Regions from separate parts of the Streptomyces polygonati genome, predicted to be linked through region 3. Evidence: riboswitches for the same ligand, from Rfam matches in the RefSeq annotation. Region 3 holds a riboswitch; each other region holds the start of a gene.
What was found. A riboswitch is a leader RNA that binds a small molecule or an ion and turns the genes downstream of it on or off. The one in region 3 is predicted to bind S-adenosylmethionine.
Positions count from the first base shown of each region.

Region 1: another riboswitch for S-adenosylmethionine. It lies ahead of ACFO3J_RS02280 (aminotransferase class V-fold PLP-dependent enzyme); the one in region 3 lies ahead of thrC (threonine synthase).
Region 2: another riboswitch for S-adenosylmethionine. It lies ahead of ACFO3J_RS05535 (putative leader peptide); the one in region 3 lies ahead of thrC (threonine synthase).

Region 1 is NZ_JBHSBB010000003.1:62,452-67,479, forward strand. It holds gene qcrB (cytochrome bc1 complex cytochrome b subunit) at 1-1,392, shown strand, start outside; gene trpD (anthranilate phosphoribosyltransferase) at 1,659-2,723, shown strand; SAM riboswitch class IV at 2,829-2,946, shown strand; gene ACFO3J_RS02280 (aminotransferase class V-fold PLP-dependent enzyme) at 2,960-4,339, shown strand; gene ACFO3J_RS02285 (Lrp/AsnC family transcriptional regulator) at 4,429-4,710, opposite strand; gene ACFO3J_RS02290 (rhomboid family intramembrane serine protease) at 4,707-5,028, opposite strand, start outside.
Region 2 is NZ_JBHSBB010000006.1:23,855-28,882, forward strand. It holds gene ACFO3J_RS05525 (ABC transporter permease) at 1-413, opposite strand, end outside; gene ACFO3J_RS05530 (ABC transporter substrate-binding protein) at 410-2,050, opposite strand; gene ACFO3J_RS05535 (putative leader peptide) at 2,252-2,380, opposite strand; SAM riboswitch class IV at 2,414-2,521, opposite strand; tRNA gene ACFO3J_RS05540 (tRNA-Leu) at 2,637-2,721, opposite strand; gene ACFO3J_RS05545 (chorismate mutase) at 2,854-3,201, opposite strand; gene fdhD (formate dehydrogenase accessory sulfurtransferase FdhD) at 3,316-4,170, shown strand; gene ACFO3J_RS05555 (DinB family protein) at 4,235-4,798, opposite strand.
Region 3 is NZ_JBHSBB010000013.1:206,209-211,236, reverse strand. It holds gene groL (chaperonin GroEL) at 1-648, opposite strand, end outside; gene ACFO3J_RS19140 (cold-shock protein) at 1,315-1,518, opposite strand; gene ACFO3J_RS19135 (MoaD/ThiS family protein) at 2,005-2,280, opposite strand; gene thrC (threonine synthase) at 2,277-3,572, opposite strand; SAM riboswitch class I at 3,590-3,719, opposite strand; gene ACFO3J_RS19125 (glucosyl-3-phosphoglycerate synthase) at 3,929-4,897, shown strand.

The DNA.
Region 1 (5,028 bases), on a different contig from region 3:
CACGGGTCGTACGCACCGCTGCAGGGCATCCGGATGTCCGACGCGTACTCCTCGACGCTGCACATCAGCTTCGACGTCCGGGGCGGTCTGCTGATAAGGCAGATCCACCACTGGGCCGCGCTGATCTTCATCGCCGCCATGATCGTGCACATGATGCGGGTGTTCTTCACCGGCGCGTTCCGCAGGCCGCGCGAGATCAACTGGCTGTTCGGCTGGATGCTGCTCTTCCTGGGCATGTTCACCGGCTTCACCGGCTACTCGCTCCCCGACGACCTGCTGTCCGGCACCGGTGTCCGCTTCATGGAGGGCGCGGTCCTGTCCACGCCCATCGTCGGCACGTATCTGTCGATGTTCCTGTTCGGCGGCGAGTTCCCCGGCCACGACTTCGTGTCGCGGTTCTACTCGATCCACATCCTGCTGCTGCCCGGTCTGATGGCCGGCCTGCTGGTCGCGCACCTGATCCTGGTGTTCTTCCACAAGCACACCCAGTTCCCGGGTGCGGGCAAGACCGAGAAGAACGTCGTCGGCGCGCCGCTCATGCCGATCTACACCGCCAAGGCGGGCGGCTTCTTCTTCCTGGTCTTCGGCGTCATCGCCGCCGTCGCGGCCATCGCCACCATCAACCCGATCTGGGCGGTGGGCCCCTACCGGCCGGACCAGGTGTCCACCGGCGCGCAGCCCGACTGGTACATGGGCTTCTCCGAAGGCCTGATCCGGGTGATGCCCGGCTGGGAGATCAGAGGCTTCGGCCACACCCTGGTCCTCGGTGTGTTCATCCCGCTGATGATCTTCCCGCTGGTGCTGGTGGCCATCGCGGTCTACCCGTTCATCGAGTCCTGGGTGACCGGCGACAAGCGGGAGCACCACCTGCTGGACCGGCCGCGCAACCGTCCGGTGCGCACCGGCTTCGGTGTGGCCTGGCTGACGGTGTACTTCGTCCTGCTGATCGGCGGCGGCAACGACATCGTCGCCACGCACTTCCATCTGTCGATCAACTCGATCACCTGGTTCGTCCGTATCGGCATCTTCGTGCTGCCGGTCTTCGCCTTCTGGGTGACCAAGCGGATCTGCATGGGGCTCCAGCGGCGCGACCGCGACAAGGTGCTGCACGGTCGCGAGACCGGCATCATCAAGCGGCTGCCGCACGGTGAGTTCATCGAGGTGCACGAGCCGCTGTCCCAGCAGCAGCTGCACGTGCTCACCGCGCACGACCAGCCCCGGCCGATCGACCCCGGACCCGAGGTCGACGAGAACGGTGTGGAGCGCAAGCTCAGCCCGATCGCGAAGGTCCAGGCACGGCTGTCCCAGGACTTCTACGGGGAGCACAGCCAGATTCCGAAGCCGACGGCGGAGGAGTACGAGGAGATCACTTCGGGGCACGGCGGTCACTGAGCCGCTCGCGCTCGGCGCCACCCACCCTCCCGGGCCGGGACCGGCACCCCCTCCACGGGGTGCCGGTCCCGGCCCGGGGCGTTTCTCCGTCCGCCGCGGCCGTCGTGGTTGCGCGCGCGGTTCCCCGCGCCCCTTTGGGGCTCGATCGTGCCGTCGGCGGCATCCAACAGGGGCGCGGGGAACCGCGCGACAGGGGCCGCGAGCGCAGGCGGGACGCCGATAGGCTGGATCCTGCCAGAGGGCGACCCCTTTCCAGGAGCGTGACCATGAGCGACGTGAACCCCGCCGGAGGCACCAGCATGAGTCCGCGGTCCTGGCCCGACGTACTGACCTCGCTGCTGGCCGGCCGCGACCTGAGCGGGGACGACACCGCCTGGGCGATGGACCGGATCATGCGCGGCGAAGCCTCCGACGTGCAGATCGCCGGGTTCGCGATCGCGCTGCGGGCCAAGGGCGAGACCGTCGAAGAGGTCGCCGGCATGGTCCGGACGATGTACGAGCACGCCAACCTCATCGAGGTGCCCGGCCGCACCGTCGACATCGTCGGCACCGGCGGCGACCTCGCCAGGACCGTCAACATCTCCACCATGGCCGCGATAGTGGTGGCCGGAACCGGTGCCAAGGTCGTCAAGCACGGCAACCGGGCCGCCTCCTCGGCCAGCGGCGCCTCCGACGTACTGGAGAAGCTCGGCGTCAATCTGGAACTGACCCCGCAGCGCGTCGTGGAAGTGGCCGCCGAGGCCGGCATCACCTTCTGCTTCGCGGTGAAGTTCCACCCGGCGCTGCGCCATGTGGCCACCGCCCGCGCCGAGTTGGGAGTGGCCACCACCTTCAACTTCCTCGGCCCGCTGACCAACCCGGCCCGGGTCCGCGCCCAGGCCACCGGAGTGGCCGACCTGCGGATGGCACCGATCATGGCCGGCGTGCTCGCCGAACGCGGCTCCTCCGCGCTGGTGTTCCGCGGCGACGACGGCCTGGACGAGCTGACCACCACCGCCACCTCCCACGTATGGGTGGTGCGCGACGGCAAGGTCGAGCCGACGTCCTTCGACCCGCGCGATGTGGGCCTCGACCTGGTGCCGGTGGCGGCGCTGCGCGGCGGTGACGCCGCCCACAACGCCGATGTGGCCCGGCGGCTGCTGGCCGGTGAGCAGGGTCCGGTACGGGACGCGGTGCTGCTCAACTCGGCCGCCGCGCTGGTGGCGCTGTCCCCCGGCGAGGGGACGCTCGAAGAGCGGATCTCCGCCGGTCTGCTGGAGGCCGCGCGGTCCATCGACTCGGGCGCCGCCGCCGCCGTCCTGGACCGCTGGGCCAGGGCCAGCCACGCCTGACCGCCGCCACCCCCGCGCTCCCCGTCACCAGGCCGAAAGGCAGGCGCCGTCCGATTGCTGGACGGCGCCTTGCGCGTTCAGCGGCATATGGCAGAATCCCTTTCAGGTCACGAGTGACAGCGTTAAGGCCCCGGCTCGCTGTCCGGCAACCCTCCGTCCGAGGTGGGGTGCCCCGGGTGAGGACCAGGCTGTGAGCAAGCAAGGCTCGCAGCAAGCCGGACTTGGGGAGCTCTGTCATGACCGTGTTCAGCCCTGCCACCGCCGCCGACCGCGAGGTCCGTACGCCGCTGCCGGTACTGGGACGGGACGTGAGCGTCCCGCTGGTCACCGGCGGCGAGGTGACATACGCGGCCCTGGACTACGCCGCCAGCGCGCCCGCCCTCCAGCGGGTGTGGGACGACGTGGCCGCCTACGCCCCGTACTACGGCAGCGTGCACCGCGGCGCCGGCTATCTGTCGCAGCTGTCCACCGACCTGTTCGAGCAGAGCCGGGCGACCGTCGCCGAATTCCTCGGCTGTCGACCCGACGACGAAGTCATCTTCACCCGCTCCACCACCGATTCGCTCAATCTGCTGGCCGCCGCGCTGCCGGCCGGCACCCAGATCTTCGTCTTCGAGACCGAGCACCACGCCTCCCTGCTGCCCTGGGCCCGCGGTGAGGACGCCCGGGTCACCTGGCTGCCCGCCCCCCGCACCCCCGAGCAGGCCGTCGCCCAGCTCGACGTGGCCCTGCACGGCGCGCCCAAGGGCCCGAAGCTGGTGTGCGTCACCGGGGCGTCCAATGTCACCGGGGAGATCTGGCCGGTGCGCAAGCTGGCCGCCGCCGCCCACCGGCACGGCGCCCGGATCGTGCTGGACGCGGCCCAACTCGTCCCGCACCACGCGGTGGACATCGCCGCGCTCGACGTCGACTGGGTGGCCTTCTCCGGCCACAAGCTCTACGCGCCCTTCGGCGCCGGAGTGCTGGCCGGCCGCCCGGACTGGCTGCGCGAGGCCGAACCGTATCTGGCCGGCGGCGGCGCCACCCGCAAGGTGACCCGCACGGCCGACGGCGGCCTCGACGTGGTGTGGCACGAAGCGGTCGCCGCCCGGCACGAGGCGGGATCGCCCAACGTCATCGGCGCCTACGCCATCGCCTCGGCCTGCCGCGCCCTGTCCGAGGCCGGCTTCGACCGACTCGTCGCCCGCGAGCGGCAGTTGCTGGCCGAGCTGCGCGAGGGGCTGGCGGCGCTGCCCGAGGTCCGGGTGCTGTCCCTCTTCGGCGCCGACTCGGCCCGGGTCGGCGTCCTGTCCTTCGTCGTCCAGGGCTGGAACAGCTCCCACTTCGCGGCGGCGCTCTCCGCCGAGTACGGCATCGGCGTCCGCGACGGCCTCTTCTGCGCCCACCCGCTGGTCCGTACGCTGCTGGACAGCGAGCCCGACGAGCCCGGCGAATGCGGCGCCCCCGACGCGGCCCCGGGCGAGCGGTCCCTCAACGCGATCCGGGTCAGCTTCGGCGCCGGCACCCCCGACGAGCACATCGCCCGCTTCCTCGCGGCCGTCACCACGCTCGTCCAGGACGGCGCCCGCTGGAACTACCGCACTGAGAACGGCCGCTGCGTCCCGGCCCGCGACTGACAGGTGTCCGGGGGCGCGCTGACGTCCCGTCCTCAATCGCCGGACGGGCTCGACAAGTCGAGGTCGACCGGGCTTCGGCCCGTCCGGCGTTACGCGTCCAGCCCGATGGCGAACGCCGCCTCCAGGTCGTGCTGCGAATACGTCCGGAAAGCGACGTGCGTATCGGTGACCTGCACCCCCGGGATCTTGCTGATGCGCCCCGGGATGATGTCCGCCAGATCGTCGTGCCGGCCCACCCGGACCAGCGCGACGAGATCGTAGTTGCCGGTCACCGAGTAGACCTCGCTGACGTTGTCGAGCGCGGCGATGGACTCCGCGATCTCCGGGATCCGGTCGACAGACGTCTTGATGAGCACGATCGCGGTGATCACGACGGGATGTCTCCTTGGGTCGGCCTGATGACGAGGCTCACCTTACGCCGTGGCCGATAGCACACCCACGCGCACAGGAACCCGAAGGCGAAGCCCACCACATGGGCCAGATAGGCGACGCCCGGGCCGCCCCGGGCGGTCTGGGCCGCCAGCCACTGCAGGACGAACCAGAAGCCGAGCACCATCCAGGCCGGGAAGCGCAGCGGGATGAAGAAGAGGAAGGGGAACAGGCTCGTCACCCGCGAGCGGGGATAGAGGTAGAGGTACGCGCCCAGCGCCCCCGAGATCGCCCCCGAGGCCCCGACCAGGCTCTGCGTG
Region 2 (5,028 bases), on a different contig from region 3:
CCGAGCGGCACACCGACCGCCAGCGCGACGATCATGGCGTAGCCGGCCAGTTCGACGGTCGCCGCGCCATAGGTGCGCAGCACCTGCGACACCGCCTGGTTGTCGGTGGCGGTCCGGCCGAAGTCCCCGCCCGCCAGCGCGCGCAGATACTCCAGGTACTGGGTGAGCAACGGCCGGTCGTAGCCCGCCTGGTGGAGTTTGGCGTGCAGCTGCGAGGGAGTGAGCCGGTCGCCGAAGGCGGTGGTGATCGGGTCTCCGGTGGCGTGCATCAGGAAGAAGACCACGCTGACCAGGACCAGCACCGTGGGGATCATGAGAAGGAAGCGGATCACCAGATAGCGCAGGAGTCCGTTCCCGGTGGCGCCGCCGGACCGGCCGACGGCGCCGGGAGCCTCCTGGATGAGGGCGCTCATTTCTTCGCGAGCTCCGCCCAGCGGAACTGGTAGGCGCTGTCCAGCTCGGCCGGCACGCCGCTGACCGAACTGCGGGTGACGATCGCGGTGGAGCCCTGCAGCAGCGGCAGCAGCGGCACGGTGGCCGCGACCTTGTTCTGCACCTGCTCGATCACCGCGGTGCGGTCGGCCGGATCGGTGTCGGTCTCCTCCTTCTTGATCAGCGCGAGTACGGCGGGATCGGCGTATCCGTTGTTCACCCAGCTGTTGGCCGCGTAGAAGGAGGCGAGATAGTCGTCGGCGTCCAGATAGTCGGCGTACCAGCCGAGTTGGTAGAGCGGATACAGATCGGCGACGCGGTCGGTGCCGTACTGCGCCCACTCGGTGGACTGCAGCTTGACCTTGAACAGCCCGGTGGCTTCGAGCTGGGTCTTGATCAGGGCGTACTCGTCGGCCGAGGACGAGCCGTAGTGGTCGGTGTTGTACTGCAGGCTGAGGGTGACCGGTGTGCTGACCCCGGCCGCCGACAGGACCTTGGCCGCCGCGGCCTTGTCCGGACCGCCGTGCTGGTCGCCGTAGAGCGCCTTGAGCGAAGGGGTGGCGCCGGTGATGCCGTCCGGGACGGAGGTGTACAGCGGCTGGAAGGTGTTCTTGTAGACCTGCGAGGCGAGTTGCGCCCGGTCGACGGAGTCGGCGACCGCCTGCCGGACCGCGAGCGCCTTGGCGGGGTCGGCCTGCTTGGTGGCCGAACCGTAGGGCTGGGTCTTGAAGTTGAAGACGATGAACCGGATGCCGTTGCCGGAACCGGTGTGTACGACGATCCCGCTCTTGGTGGAGAGGTCCTGCAGGTCGGTGACGGTCAGCGTGCGGTAGACCGCGTCGATGGCGCCCTGCTGCACATCGAGCTTCAAGTTGCTGGCGTCGGTGTAGTACTTCAGCTGGACGTGCGCGGTCTTCGGGGTGCCGAGCAGTCCCCGGTAGGCGCTGTTGGCGGTGAAGGAGACCAGCGAGTTCTTGTCGTAGCTGTCGACCGCGTAGGGGCCGTTCCACGGCTTGGCGGCCACCACGGCGGTGTCGTCCAGGATCTTGTCCGCGGGGAAGACCTGTTCGTCGGCGATGTAGCCGGCGTTGGTGGACAGGACTTGCGGAAATAAGGTGTCGTTGGCCGACTTGAGGGTGAAGACGACCGTGGTGGGGTCCGGGGCCGCGGTCGAGGCGAGGTTGTAGAGCAGCGAGGCCGGGCCGTTCTTGTCGGCGATCCTGAGCTGCCGGTCGAAGCTGAACTTCACGTCGGACGACGTCAGATCATGCCCGTTGGCGAATTTCAGGCCCGCCTTCAGGGTGACGGTGTACTCCTTGGGCCCGGTCAGCTCGATCGCCGAGGCGAGGTCCGGCGCCACCTCCGACGAGCCGTTCTTGGCGCTGAGCAGCGTGGCGTACACCTCGCTCTCGATCGTTCCCGATCCGGCGTCCCAGGACCCGGCCGGGTCCAGGCTGGTCACCTGGTCGGTGGTGCCGATGGTGAGGGACGCGGCCGAAGTCCCGGCGGGAGTGCCGTCGTTCTTCGCGCTGGTGCAGGCGGTCAGGGCCACCAGCGCCGCCGTGCCGAGGGACAGGGCGGCGAGGCCGTGCCGGACAGGTCTGAGCTGACGGGGCATCAGGTTCTCGTTTCCGGGTAAGGGAGGGACGCGAGCGCGCCGGGCAGGGTGCGGGGCGTCGCGACGGAGGATCACTCGGCGGGTCGGCGGCACTGCCGACCGGTCGTCACCTGGGACAGAGCGAACCGCGCACCGTCGACCGGGCGACGTGGCGGTGAGATGGGGGTGAGGGTGGGGGTGGAACGGAGTGCGGGTCCGGTCTCAGCGGACCGGGCACGGCCTCGGACACAGGGCGCTGCTCACCCGGAGCAGATCGACGTGCCGGCGCACGACATGCAGCTCGAAGGACCCGTACGGGTGGAACGTGCTGTCGGAGCATCTCTTGCGCACGTGATCACCCCCGTGTTCATCCGGCCCCGCGGGGCCTCGCGCTTACAGGACGTCGTCCTGTCGGGTCGTCACCTGGAGCACCCCACCGCGATGGAGGGTTGCCGGTCAGCAAACCAGGGTTTCACGCTGACGCTCATAACCGGGGATCACGCTAACCGCTCGACGGCATTTAGACAATGGTGCCGAGCTGGCCGGGAAGTGTCCTCGGCCCTGCCGGCGGGGGGAAAACGAAACACCCCCGCACGGGGAAAAACTGTGTCCGAGGGGGGACTTGAACCCCCACGCCCGGTAAAGGGCACTAGCACCTCAAGCTAGCGCGTCTGCCATTCCGCCACCCGGACCAGGTAGCCCGCCGCGACCCTGAAGTCGCGGTGGCAGGGACACGATACCAAGGATTGACGGCGGTCCTCACCTGGGATTCCGGCGCCCGGGCAAGGGGATCGGGCGCGGGGTGCGGGAAGGGACGGCCCGGGTCAGGAGGGGTCGGCGGGGCGCGGGCGGGCGGCGATGGCGCGGTGGTGGCGCACGACCTCGTCGATGATGAAGTTGAGGAACTTCTCGGCGAAGGCGGGATCGAGGCGCGCGTCCATGGCCAGCCGGCGCAGACGGGCGATCTGGTCCGCCTCACGGGCCGGGTCGGCGGGCGGCAGGTGGTGGGCCGCCTTGAGCTCGCCGACCTCCTGGGTGCACTTGAAGCGCTCGGCGAGAAGGTGGACGAGAGCGGCGTCAAGGTTGTCGATGCTGCCGCGCAGGGCCCGCAGCTTCTCCAGTGCCTGCTCGTCGCCCATCAAGGTGCCCTCGGCGCTCGGCTGGTCGTTCATCTCGCTCTGCCATTCTGGTGAGTCGGTGGGTACCGCTGCGCGGCCCACCTCACCCTATGACACGCTGCTGTGACGGCAGCGACCGCACAGTGAGACGACCGGGGCTGGTGAGACATGGGACGAGTCACCGAACGGCGGCGTGTACTGCGGATCAGGGACGGTGCCGCCGGGCACCGGGCGGACACGCTGGTGGCCGAGGAGCCGCTGGAAATCCGCCTGAACGGGCGTCCGTTGGCCATCACTATGCGTACTCCGGGTGATGACTTCGCACTGGCGGTCGGTTTCCTGGTGAGCGAGGGGGTGCTGGCGGCGGCCGACGAGGTGACATCGGTGGTGTACTGCGCCGGCGCGACCTCCGACGGGACGAACACGTACAACGTGGTGGATGTCACGCTGGCGCCCGGAGTGCCGATGCCGGACATCACACTGGAGCGCAACGTCTACACCACCTCCTCCTGCGGGCTGTGCGGCAAGGCCAGCCTGGACGCGGTGCGCACCGCCACCCGGCTGCCGATCGCCGAACCCACCGGCCGCTGGCTCACCCCGGCGCTGCTGGCGACGCTGCCCGACCGGCTGCGGTCGGCGCAGGCCGTCTTCGACCGGACCGGCGGCCTGCACGCCGCCGCGCTCTTCACTGCCGGGGGCGAACTGCTCGACGTCAAGGAGGACGTGGGGCGGCACAACGCGGTGGACAAGCTGGTGGGGCGGGCGCTGCGGGACGGTCTGCTGCCGCTGGCCGACCGCATTCTGATGGTGTCCGGGCGGGCCTCCTTCGAGCTGGCGCAGAAAGCGGTGATGGCCGGCATCCCCGTGCTGGCCGCCGTGTCGGCGCCGTCCTCACTCGCGGTGGACCTGGCCGCCGAGTCCGGTCTCACCCTGGTCGGCTTCCTGCGGGGCAGCTCGATGAACGTCTACGCGGGCGAGAGCCGGATCGCGCTGCCGGCCGCGCAGACCGAACCGGCGGGCTGAGCGGGCTGAGCGGGCCGGCGGCCGACCGGGCGGGCGGGCCGCGAGTGGACGGCGGGTGCGGCGGTCAGCGGCCCGCCGCCCCGTCGTGCAGCTCGCGGAGGATGTCGGCGTGGCCGGCGTGCCGCCCCGTCTCCTCGATCATGTGCACCAGGATCCAGCGCATCGACGGCGGGGCGGTCTCGCGCAGCGAGCGCGCGCCGGGCCGCCCGAGGTCGTCGCAGCCGGCGATCACCGTGTCGGCCCGGCGGATCGCGTCCCGGTAGGCGGCGACCACGCCCGCGACGGTCTCGCCCTCGGCCGGCGTGGCGTCGTCGTCCCAGCGCTCGCGGTCGGGGCCTTCGTACGCCCAGACGAACCAGTTGAGTTCGACCGCGGCGAGATGCCGGACCAGGCCCAGCAGACTGGTCCCGGACGGTACGGCCGGGGTGCGCGCGGCGGCGTCGGGGACGTCCTCGACCTTGCGGACGACGGCTTCGCGCAGGTAACCGAGGAAGGTCAGCAGGGTCGCCTTCTCATCGGCCTCGACCTCCGGCGGGCGCAGGTCGGCGGTCCCCGGCCCGGCCGGTGACGGGTCGGGCGCACGCGTCGCGGTCCCGGTCGGCTCGATCGTTCGGCTCATGTCGGTCATCACGCCACGCTACCGGGGCGGCGGCCCGCCGCGCCCGCCGCCCGGCGAGCACCGGGGCCCCGGTGACCACGGCGCTCACGGCGGGGGCCGGTCATGGGCCGGATGGAGCGACCGTGACCGGGCGGCGCAGATTTCGTGCAGATCCGTGACCGCCCGCCGGCCCCCGGCGCGCCGGGAGGCGCCGCGGCCCCTTGTCAGGCCCGGGATGCGCGACTCACCAGTACAAACGT
Region 3 (5,028 bases):
CGGGTCGTCGAGCGACGCCTCCATACGCTCCAGGTCGGTGGCGAAGTAGGCGGAGATGAAGCCCTTGTCGAAGCGCATGCCTTCGGTGAGCTCGAGCTCCAGGCCGAAGGTCTGCGACTCCTCGACCGTGATGACGCCTTCCTTGCCGACCTTGTCCATCGCCTCGGCGATCAGCTCGCCGATCTGGGTGTCAGCGGCGGAGATGGAGGCGGTCGAAGCGATCTGCTCCTTGGTCTCCACGTCCTTGGCCTGCTCCAGCAGGGCGGCGGAGACGGCCTCGACGGCCTTCTCGATGCCGCGCTTGAGGGCCATCGGGTTGGCGCCGGCGGCTACGTTGCGCAGCCCTTCCTTGACCAGGGCCTGGGCCAGTACGGTCGCGGTCGTCGTGCCGTCTCCGGCGACGTCGTCGGTCTTCTTCGCGACTTCCTTGACCAGCTCGGCGCCGATCTTCTCGTACGGGTCCTCGAGCTCGATCTCCTTGGCGATGGAAACACCATCGTTGGTGATCGTGGGGGCGCCCCACTTCTTCTCGAGGACGACGTTGCGGCCCTTCGGGCCGAGGGTGACCTTGACGGCGTCGGCGAGCTGGTTCATCCCGCGCTCGAGTCCGCGCCGCGCCTCCTCGTCGAACGCGATGATCTTAGCCATGGTGAAGTGTCCTCCGCGGACTGGGGGTTCCCCCACCGAGGCGGGGGGCGGTGGATCGGACCGTGTGGCGCCCGCGACGGACGGCCAGCCGGCCGCCGGTTCCTTCCCGACGCCCGGGCGGGCCTCACCGACCCGGTCCAAGTTGTCACTCTCACAAGGAGAGTGCCAATGCCAATGATTAGCACTCTACCCCTGCGAGTGCAAGCGCCGAGGGCGGCGCCGCGCGTTGAACCCCGCGCGGCGCCCAGGATCCGCTCCGGGAGCCGCCCGGCCCGGCCCGGCCCCGCGGGCCCGGACAGCGGCACCGGCACCGGGCCGCCCCGCCCAGCCCCCCGTGGCCGTCCCGCGACCACCGGCCGGTGGTCCGCTGGCCGCGCAGTTCCCCGCGCCCCTTCGGCGCCCGGCGGGTGCCGAACCCTCGGCAGCCGTAAGTCCAGGCTCCGGTCGGCCTGGGCCTGGGCCCCGTAGGGGCGCGGGGAACTGCGCGGCCAGCCAAGTACCGGCCGGTGGTCGCGGGACGCCGGGAGGGGCTGGGCGGAGCGGCCCGGGAGCCGGGCCCGGAGGGCGGGACGCACGAAGAGCCCGCACCCCCCTTAGCCGGGTGCGAGCCCTTCGTGCGTGAGAAAACGTGAGAACGCCGCGTCGATGGTCGAACGCGCCGGGATGTCAGCCTGCCAGCCGGACCATGTCCGCCTGCGGCCCCTTCTGACCCTGCGAGATCTCGAACTCGACTCGCTGGCCTTCTTCGAGGGTGCGGTAACCGTCCATCTGGATCGCGCTGTAGTGGACGAAAACATCCGCACCACCGTCGACCGCGATGAAGCCGTAGCCCTTCTCCGCGTTGAACCACTTGACGGTGCCCTGAGCCATTCCTAACTCCCCTATTACTGGCCCTATCGCAGCCCCGCACTCCGCGGGCCCGGGTCAGACCTCACCCTCCGGAGCGACCCTTACCGTGGACGGGTGGGAGCCCTGGGAGGTGTGCGCCGGAACGCGTCGACCGCGGCTGAATGTATCTGCACGGATGCCCAGTGCAACAGGTCAATCGGACGAGAATTCTGGGGCTGACTCATCGGAAATAACCCAGGAAAAAACGATAAGACGGGGCATCTCGGGCCGGACAAACCCGACCAATCAGAAAATTCGCATGTGAATTTGGCGATAAATCGCCGCACCTGGCCGCGCCGGCCCCAACTCACTTGCCCCCGGCAACTGTACAACATTTCAACTATCTCCCCGCGCCACCCCGGCACGGCGACGCCCCGCCCACCACAGCGGGTGAGCGGGGCGCAAGATCGGACAACGTCCGCCAAAGATCCGCGTCAGAGCTTCATACAGAAACGCGGCGGTTCCGTTTCAGCCGCCCGCGACCGCGGGAATGATCGAGACACTGGCGCCGTCCGGCACCGCGGTGTCCAGCCCTTCGGAAAAACGCACATCGTCGTCGTTGACATAAACGTTCACGAAACGGCGGAGCTTTCCGCTGTCGTCGAGAACACGCGCCGAAATACCGGAGTGATTGCTCTCCAGCGAGGTGATGACCTCGGCCAGCGTCGCGCCCTCGGCCGGCACTTCCGCCTGGCCGCCGGTGTAGGTACGGAGAATGGTCGGGATTCGAACGGATGCGGTCATGCGAGGCCAGCCTCTCGGAACGCGGCAACGGTGGGGCGGATGACGGCGGTGGGTCCGGTGGTCGGAGCCACCGCGTCCAGGGTCTTCAGTCCGTCGCCGGTGTTCAGCACGACGGTCTCGGCGGCCGGGTCCAGCTGCCCGGTCTCGATCAGCTTCCTCAGCACGCCCACGGTCACCCCGCCGGCCGTCTCGCCGAAGATGCCCTCGGTCCGGGCCAGCAGCTTGATCGCGTCCACGATCTGCGCGTCGTCGACATCCTCGATCGCGCCGCCGGTGCGCCGGGTGATGTCCAGGACGTACGGCCCGTCGGCCGGGTTGCCGATCGCCAGCGACTTGGCGATGGTGTCCGGCTTCACCGGCCGGACCACGTCCCGGCCGGCCTTGAAGGCCGCCGACACCGGTGAGCAGCCCTCGGCCTGGGCGCCGTAGATCTTGTAGGGCTTGTCCTCGACCAGGCCGAGCTTGATCAGCTCCTGCAGGCCCTTGTCGATCTTGGTGAGCTGGGAGCCGGAGGCGATCGGGATGACCAGGTTGTCCGGCAGCCGCCAGCCGAGCTGCTCGGCGATCTCGTAGGCCAGGGTCTTGGAGCCCTCGCCGTAGTACGGGCGGAGGTTGACGTTGACGAAGCCCCAGCCCTCGCCGATCGGGTCGCCGATCAGCTCCGAGCAGAAGCGGTTCACATCGTCGTACGAGCCCTCGATGCCGACCAGTTGGCCGCCGTAGACCGCGGCCATGACGACCTTGCCGGCCTCCAGGTCGTGCGGGATGAACACGCACGAGCGCAGCCCCGCGCGGGCCGCCGCGGCGCCCACCGCGCCGGCCAGATTGCCGGTGGAGGAGCAGGACAGCGTGGTCAGGCCGAAGGTGCGGGCGGCCTCCAGGGCGATCGCGACGACCCGGTCCTTGAAGGAGTGCGTCGGGTTGCCGGAGTCGTCCTTGACGTACAGGCCGCCGGTGATGCCCAGTTCGCGGGCGAGATTGTCGGCCTTGACGAGTTTGGTCCAGCCCGGGTTGAGATTGGGCCGGTCGGCGAGGTCGGCGGGCACCGGGAGCAGTGGCGCGTACCGCCAGATGCTGGTAGGGCCGGCCTCGATCCGGCGGCGCAGGCCCTCGGGGTCGCCCAGCGGCAGGTCGTAGGCCACTTCGAGCGGGCCGAAACATTCCTGGCAGGCGAAGATCGGGCTGAGCGGGAAGCGGGTGCCGCATTCCCGGCAGGACAGCGCCGCGGCCGGCCCGAAGGGGCGCGGGGTGGAGGGGGTGTCGTAGGTGCTGGCGACGGTTTGCACAGCCATGTCGGCGAGGCCCTTTCTCCTCATCTTCCCCGTGGCGTACGTCGCCACGAGACGGAATTGGCACCTTCCCCACCGTGTGACCTCGCGGTCGGCGGGAGGGTTGCCGGGGCTTCAACGGGCCGTTCCCTCTGCCCCTCTGGATGAGCGGTATGGCACCGGACGCGGTGATCCGGGCATTTGTCGTTCTTGTACGGCGGCCCCGGGATGCGAGGACCGTACGTGTTGCTCAAGACTGTAACTGAGAAGTGTCGTGTCCGAGCGTCGCGTCCGTACCGCGAGATGGGTCGGACGGAGTCGCACCGGGCACCGCAACCGGGCATCACAACCGGGTTTCACTCCGGCAGGGAGAAGCGCACGTGCTCGATGAAGTGGAGCGCTGGCTGGCGCACCGGTCGTGGTCGGCGGACGACCGGCCTCTTGATCTGCTGCTGGCCGCCAAACGCGCGGCGGGTCAGTGGGGCACGATCAGCGTGGTGCTGCCCGCGCTGAACGAGGAGGCGACGGTCGGCGCGATCGTCGCCGCGATCCGGCGCGACCTGATGACGCCGGAGGTCCCGCTGGTGGACGAGCTGGTGGTGGTCGACTCCGCCTCCGACGACCGTACGGCCCAGGTGGCCGCGCAGGCCGGCGCGCGGGTGGTGCGGCGGGACGCGATCCTGCCGCGGCTGCCGGCCGTGGCCGGCAAGGGTGAGGTGCTGTGGCGGTCACTGCTGGTCACCAGCGGTGAGATCGTCTGCTTCATCGACGCGGACCTGCGGGAGTTCGACACCCGGTTCGTGTCGGGCATCGTCGGGCCGCTGCTCACCGATCCCGCGATCGGCCTGGTCAAGGCGATGTACGACCGGCCGCTGGAGACCGGCGGCGAGGTGGTGGCGGCCGGGGGCGGCCGGGTCACCGAGCTGGTCGCGCGCCCGCTGCTGAATCTGCACTGGCCGCGGCTGGCCGGCTTCGTCCAGCCGCTGGGCGGGGAGTACGCGGCCCGCCGCTCGCTGCTGGAGCAGCTGCCCTTCCCGGTCGGCTACGGCGTGGAGCTGGGCATGCTGGTGGACGCGCTGGATCTGGTCGGCCTGGACGCGATGGCCCAGGTCGACGTGGGAGAGCGGCACCACCGCCACCAGGACGGCCAGGCGCTGGGCCGGATGGCCGCGACGATCTACCACACCGCCCAGCACCGCCTCTCCCGCGGCCACCTGGTCCGCCCCCGGCTGACGCAGTTCGACCGGGTGAGCGAGGAGGGGTTCGTGCCGCGCACCCATTCGGTGGATACGCAGGAGCGGCCGCCGATGCTGGAGATCGGCGAGTACGTGGCACGGCGTGCGGCTTGACCGGGCCCGGCGCCGGCCCTTCCGGCCGTTCTACGGGTGCGGGCCCCTCGTGGCCGCTCGCGCAGTTCCCCGCGCCCCTGACGGGGCCGTTCCCCCGCCCGGGAGCAGCCCGCGCCCCCGCGCCGGGGCAC